3 regions of the Phyllobacterium sp. T2-21 genome follow, and region 1 is predicted to be linked to each of the others. Evidence: predicted binding sites of a transcription regulator. Region 1 holds the regulator's gene; each other region holds the start of a gene.
What was found. Region 1 encodes LexA, which represses DNA repair genes until DNA is damaged. Its sites were predicted from a motif close to TGTTCNNNNTGTGTTCNG; they were not measured.
Positions count from the first base shown of each region.

Region 1 (2,268 bases):
TCCTGATGAGTGCGGCACTTGTGATCCTGCTTCTCACGACGTCGTGGTTGCGTCTGTGCAGCCTGCCGCTGTTTGCTGCGGCCGTCCTGATCATGGCACGCACAGCGCCGCCGGATATCGTCCTGTCCGAGGATGGCCGGCTGGCCGGTGTGCGCAATGGCGCGGCATTGATGATCAATCGCCCGCAGGGCGGCGCCTTCACGTTGAACAACTGGCGGCAGGGCTTTGGGCTGGAACAGATCGTCAAACCGGCGCGGATCGGCAAAAAGGCAGCGGAGGGTGCCTTCGAATGCGCCGGAAAGCTCTGTCTGGCGCGAGAACCGGGCGGTCTCGTCATTGCCTATACGGATGATCCCGCGCAAAGGAACGCCGCCTGCAGCGAGGGGAATATTGTCGTGCTGGGCTTTGCCGGTGTGGAAACCGGTTGCCCCGTTCCCGGTCCGATGGTGATCACGCGCCGTGATCTCGCCTTGAACGGTGCTGCCGAAATCCGGTTCGGTTCCGGCGGGCAAGGGCAGGGTGACCTGACGAATCTATCGAAAGCCGGAGAAGCGCTGGAGCAAAGAGTGCAGTCGGCCCGCCTGACCTGGGCGATCGGTCCGCCGGACCGACCCTGGAACAAGTACCGCATCCACTCCAATGCGGCGCGCAACCGGCCGGAGCGTTCACACAAGGCCCACGCGACCGAAGGCGTCCCGGACAATGCTGAACGGGACGCGGCGGCCGGTCAATAACGGCGGATCAGGCCGACGAGCTTGCCCTGCACCCGCACGCGGTCCGGTCCGAAAATCCGCGTTTCGTAGGCAGGGTTGGCGGCTTCCAGGGCAATCGAGGCACCCTTGCGGCGAAACCGCTTGAGGGTGGCCTCCTCGTCATCGACCAGCGCCACGATGATTTCGCCGGGGCTCGCGGTGTCGCCGCGCTTGATGACAACGGTATCGCCGTCGAAAATGCCCGCTTCGATCATCGAGTCGCCCTTGACCTCAAGCGCATAATGTTCGCCGCTGCCGATCATGTCTGGCGGAAGGCTCAGCATGTGGGTTTGGTTTTGGATCGCAGAAATCGGCACACCGGCGGCAATCCGGCCCATGACCGGAATGCTGACATTGGCAGGCATATCCATGTCGTTGGAGGCGCGCGGCTGCGGCTTCGGCGGTGCAACATTGCGTCCGAGACTGCCCTCGATGACGCTCGGCTCGAACTTTCTCTGGCTGTTGAGGCCGGGTGCGATGGAGTCGGGCAGGCGCAGGACTTCCAGCGCGCGCGCCCTGTTCGCAAGCCGGCGAATGAAGCCGCGCTCTTCCAGCGCAGTGATCAGCCGGTGAATGCCGGATTTGGAGGCCAGATCCAGCGCATCCTTCATTTCGTCGAAGGATGGCGGAATGCCCGTCTCCTTCAGACGCTCATGAATGAAGAGAAGAAGTTCATGTTGTTTACGCGTGAGCATTGGCGATCCTTTAGCAGGGAATCGGAAAAACAAAACCAGAACAAACACTATCTGTTCCAGCATTGTTCTACAAGTGCTTAATATTCCGTTGCGGCAATGCTGGAAGCTTGGTTACGAAGCTTGTGGGGGCAGAAATGCGCCCGTTCAGGGTACTGTTCCGCCGGTTTCCAACTGGATATCACAATATCATGACAGCTTTCATCCGAATCGCCGAGCGCCGGGATCTTGGCAGCATCATCGACTGGGCGGCCGCCGAGGGCTGGAACCCCGGGTTGGACGATGCGGATGCATTCTGGGCCGCGGACCCCAAGGGCTATCACGTGCTTGAGGTGAATGGTGAGCTGACGGCAGCGGTCTCGCTGGTCCGCTATGCGCGAGACTACGGCTTTCTCGGTTTCTACATGGTGCGTCCGCAATCGCGCGGTCTGGGTTTCGGCTGGTCGCTCTGGCAGGACGTGCTGAGCGGATTTGCCGGACAGACCGTCGGCCTTGATGGTGTCGTTGCCCAGCAGGAAAACTATCGGAAGTCGGGGTTTGTCTATGCCCATGCGAATTACCGCTATGGCGGCGCACCCGGCTGCAGGGCACCCGTCAGCGGCGATATCGTCGCCATCGATACGCAATGGATTGGCGCCGTCGCCGCCTATGACCGTCAATTCAATCCCGAACCACGGGAATCGTTTATCCGTGCCTGGCTTGGCCCGTCCGGCTCCCGCCACGGCCTGGCCTGCATTGCCGACGGAAAAATCGCGGGGTATGGCGTCGTGCGCGCATGCCGCGAGGGTTGCAAAATCGGTCCCTTGTTTGCCGAAACCGAAGAG
Region 1 covers NZ_AP027912.1:2,295,974-2,298,241, forward strand. Annotated here, with positions in the region: gene ACZ5FP_RS11495 (ComEC/Rec2 family competence protein) at 1-734, shown strand, start outside; gene lexA (transcriptional repressor LexA) at 728-1,447, opposite strand; gene ACZ5FP_RS11505 (GNAT family N-acetyltransferase) at 1,636-2,268, shown strand, end outside.

Region 2 (2,268 bases), 790 kb from region 1:
GAAGGGAACTGATCTTGGCCCGCATTGACGAGACACGCCCCTTTGTACCCGTCGGGATTGCCGTGCTGACCGTTTCCGATACGCGCACGCTCGATGACGACAAATCCGGCACGACGCTGGCCGACCGCATCACGGCAGCAGGACACCGCCTGGTGGACCGCGCCATCGTGACCGATGACCGCGACGCGATACGCGACAAGGTGCTTGCCTGGTCAAACAGCCACGATGTGGATGTCGTTATCACCACCGGCGGTACGGGCTTTACCGGCAGGGACGTGACCCCTGAAGCGCTGGAGCCGATCTTTGAAAAGCGCATGGACGGCTTTTCCGAGGTATTTCACCGCATTTCCTACGACAAGATCGGCACATCGACCATCCAGTCCAGGGCAACCGGCGGTGTGGTCAATGCCACGTTCGTTTTCGTGCTGCCGGGCTCACCCGGCGCCTGCAAGGATGCCTGGGATAATATTCTCCAGTTCCAGCTCGACTACCGCCATATGCCCTGCAATTTCGTCGAGATCATGCCTCGGCTGGACGAACATCTCAAACGGGGCTAACAGCTATTTCGACGCGCCGGGAATAATCTCCGCCCGCAGACGCTTCATGGCGAGACCGCGCGCCAGGTCCGCCGCACTCTTGCCCGGAGCTGACAAAGCCATCGCCTGACGCTTTGAAATCAGCAGCCCGTTGGCCAGAGGATTTCCTGGCGCGAAAACCCGCGCGAAGAACGGCTTCCGATGCGCGTGGGAACGGGTGAAACAGGCTGGCCCCTGCATGCGTTCCACATGAAGGGAGACAGCCTCGATCCAGCCGTCGATCAACCGCGCACCGGGTTCGATGAACAAAATCCAGTCGCTGCGCGCGCGGCGCAGACCGTCGATCAATGTCTGGTCCTGCAGGAAAATACACCCGGCCGCATCAGCCACACGGTGAGTCTGGTCGGTCGAGCCGTGATCGATGACGATGACATCGCTCAACACACCTTCGACAGCTCCGCCCACCAGTCCGCCGAGCGTTCTGGCCAAGGGTTCATCGGCATTGCGGGTTTCGATCAGGACGGAAATCATTCATTTCAGTTATAGTATTATTATTGAAATTTCCATCATCCTTTTTCAGCAGATTGTTCTTGCTTTGTTCTCATAATTTGTTAGGAATACATTCATGTTGCGACGGTATGAGCGACTCAGTCTCGCGCCGGTCTCAAGGAGAATGTCAATGAACATCATGGTACAGGCGGACAAGGCCGCTTTCGGGCAGGGCCGGGCCGAACATGCCAATGTGCTGGTCGACGAAGCCGGGTTGCGGATCGACCATGGACGCCGGCGCGGACGCGGCGCGGGCGTGAACCCATCCGGGCGGTTCGAGCCGGAAACGCGCCATGTCTTTGACGATGGCTGGGAGACAATCGAGGATTTGCCCGCCTTCAAGACCGAAGTGCAGATCGAGAAGCCGCGCACCATCATCACACGCAATGACTCGCCGGATGTCGGATTCGATCGCTCGATCAATCCCTATCGCGGTTGCGAGCATGGCTGCATCTATTGCTTCGCCCGGCCCACCCACAGCTATATGGGCCTGTCAGCCGGTCTCGATTTTGAATCGAAACTGTTTGCCAAGCCCGATGCCGCCAGGATGCTCGACCGCGAACTGTCCAAACCGGGTTATACCGCCAAGACCATCGCTATCGGCACCAATACGGATCCCTATCAGCCGATCGAGAAGAAGTGGCGCATCATGCGCGAGATTCTGCAGGTGCTCGAAGAGCATCAGCACCCCGTCGGCATCGTCACCAAATCGGCGCTGATCATGCGTGATATCGATATTCTCGCCCGCATGGCCGAGAAGGGTCTTGCCAAGGTCTGCCTTTCCGTCACGACGCTGGACGGCAAGCTTGCCCGGACGATGGAACCGAGGGCCTCAACCCCGACGCGGCGGCTGCAAGCGCTGCGTGCACTCTCCGACGCGGGCATTCCGACGGGAACCCTGGTGGCCCCGATCATTCCGGGTCTCAACGATCACGAGATCGAGCGCGTGCTTGACAGCGTGTATGCCATGGGTGCGCGCGAAGCCGGCTACGTGCTCCTGCGCCTGCCGCTCGAGGTCAGTCCCATCTTCAAGGAATGGCTGCTGCGCAACTACCCGGATCGCTATCGCCATGTTCTTTCCCTCGTGCGCTCCATGCGCGGCGGCAAGGATTACGATGCGGAATGGGGCAAGCGCATGCGCGGCGACGGTCCCTATGCCTGGCAGATCGGACGCCGGTTCGAA
Region 2 covers NZ_AP027912.1:1,501,000-1,503,267, reverse strand. Annotated here, with positions in the region: gene ACZ5FP_RS07530 (4-(cytidine 5'-diphospho)-2-C-methyl-D-erythritol kinase) at 1-12, shown strand, start outside; gene moaB (molybdenum cofactor biosynthesis protein B) at 15-557, shown strand; gene ACZ5FP_RS07520 (glycosyltransferase family protein) at 561-1,067, opposite strand; gene ACZ5FP_RS07515 (PA0069 family radical SAM protein) at 1,216-2,268, shown strand, end outside.
Region 2: the regulator LexA is predicted to act here: its motif matches at 1,122-1,139, upstream of ACZ5FP_RS07515 (PA0069 family radical SAM protein).

Region 3 (2,268 bases), 500 kb from region 1:
TGGGAGAAAGCGTTTTTGCCCGCGGCTCGCGCGGCGTTGCGCTGACCGCCCAGGGCGAAGCACTGCTCGTCAACGCGCAACGCATTGTCGCGCTGCTGGATGAAACCATGGCGACGATCCGGGCCAAGCCGCTTGGCGGCCCCGTGCGGATCGGCCTTCCCGAAGAATATGGCTACACGATCCTGCCGCGCGCCCTCGCCGCCTTCGCCAGCCAGCATCCGCAGGTGGAGGTAACGGTCAAATGCGGATATTCGGCGCAACAGCTGGCCGCACTGGATGCGGACGAGCTTGATCTTGCCGTCATATTCAACTGGGAGCCGCCGGCAACCGGCGAGGTTCTCTTTGTCGACCCGACCGTCTGGGTCACCTCGGAGGTGCATTGCGTGCATGAAATCACGCCCGTTCCCATCGCGATCTACGAGCGCTCGGACTGGTGCAGGAAATTCGCCATGGGATCGCTGGAGCGCAACAGGATCGAATACCGCGTGGCCTATAGCTGCGATACGGGCGGAGGCTTGAAAATAGCAGCGGTTTCGGGCCTTGCCATCGCCCCGCTTGCGCGCAGCAATATTCCGCCGGGCTGCCGCGAACTGACGGAAGCAGAGGGATTTCCGGTCATTGATTCATCGAATGTCGTGCTGCGGCGCAATCCGCGGATGATGAGCCCCGCGATTGACGGCATGGCCAAGGTGATCCGCGATGCGTTCCAGCCGATGGGCTGAGCCATTGTTGTCTCGTGCCGGTGTGGCTTGAGCGCTCATGCGTGGTTCGACAAGCTCACCATGAGGGAGGGTGAAGATTGCAGGGAGTTACGTTCTGCGACGTTTGTGAATAACCTTGCACCAAACCACTTCCCTCATGGTGAGCTTGTCGAACCACGCACCAAGCATCTGCAGTTCAGTGCGTGGTCATCCATTCGCGGGCTTCGCGCATGGCCGTTGCCAGATCGGCCTTGGACATGGTTTTCACCAGTTCGGCGCGCAGTTCCGCAGCCCGGTCGCTGCCTTTGATTGCCGCAATGTTGAACCATTTGTGCGCGGCGACATGATCGACGGCACAGTCACGGCCCGTGGCATACATGATGCCCATTTCAAAGAGGATGTCCGTTTCTGCGGTGCCGCCGACATGTCCGGCATCGATATTGTGAAGATCAAAACGTGCCATTTTACCGAGTCCCTGTTTAAACCGATAAGCCCTGTTAGACTTCTGAGAACCGCCTGATTTGTTTGTTTTGGCGTGCTCTTTCGATGTTTTCGAGAATGCCACACAGCCCTCAAATTGCTGTTAAGGGGCATGATTAACTGGAGCCAAACAAAACAAAAACAACTGGTAAACTTCGGAATTCATTAAATATATCGCCCCAGCAATTGCAGGCATTTGGATCAAATTCGCTTAAAATGCCATTATCCGATTTCAAGCCTTTGCTAACCAAGGCACAGCTTCTTTTTGCCGGGCTTGGAGCCATTCGCACAGGAATCTCCTCTCCGTTCCGCAACGCCTGCCTGCAAAAAACCCCGGCTGCGAGCGCATAAGGCTTCCTTTCAGGGGTTTTTTGAATTACGTTTACGTAAGGGACATGCAAATGGACGCGGAGAGACCCCATTTGCCGCACAACCCTTATCGGGAGGAACATATGAATCGCAAACTCTTATTGGCATGCGCCGGCGTTGTATTGATGGCAGGTCCGGCACTGGCCGAGGAACCGATCGTCGGCACGTGGAAGCGGCCGACAGGTACGCTCATCCAGTACTCGTCCTGCGGCGCCGACAAGTATTGCGGCACGGTCTTGACCGGCGAGTACAAGGGCAAATCCATCGGCGAGATGTCCGGCAGGGGCGGGTCCTACAAGGGACAGGTCAACAAGCTCGATGAGGGCAAGACCTACAATGGCAAGGCCAGCGTCAGCGGCAACACATTGTCCCTGTCCGGTTGTGTGCTGGGCGGGCTCATCTGCAAGAGCGAAAGCCTGACACGCCAGTAATTTTCAGACGGCATGCCAAACCCCGTGAAAGCGTAGAGCTCTCGCGGGGTTTTTGTTTGCCTGCATCAGATATGGCCGGCCCGGCCGGGTTGCGCCGTCTTGCGATGCGCTTACCGCTGCCCGTACCCGTCGCCGAAACCCCAAGGCGTGCACCGCTTGCCCTCTCCAGGCCTTTGAACGCGGCTTCGATACCCCGCCCCTTCGCTGCGCCCGCCGGTCTGATCGATAGCGACAGGGCCGGAACAACCGGCATGGACCCAACACGTGCAGCGCGGCGTGTAATATGA
Region 3 covers NZ_AP027912.1:1,798,452-1,800,719, reverse strand. Annotated here, with positions in the region: gene ACZ5FP_RS08970 (LysR family transcriptional regulator) at 1-722, shown strand, start outside; gene ACZ5FP_RS08965 (sel1 repeat family protein) at 898-1,164, opposite strand; gene ACZ5FP_RS08960 (DUF2147 domain-containing protein) at 1,634-1,981, shown strand.
Region 3: the regulator LexA is predicted to act here: its motif matches at 1,308-1,325, upstream of ACZ5FP_RS08965 (sel1 repeat family protein).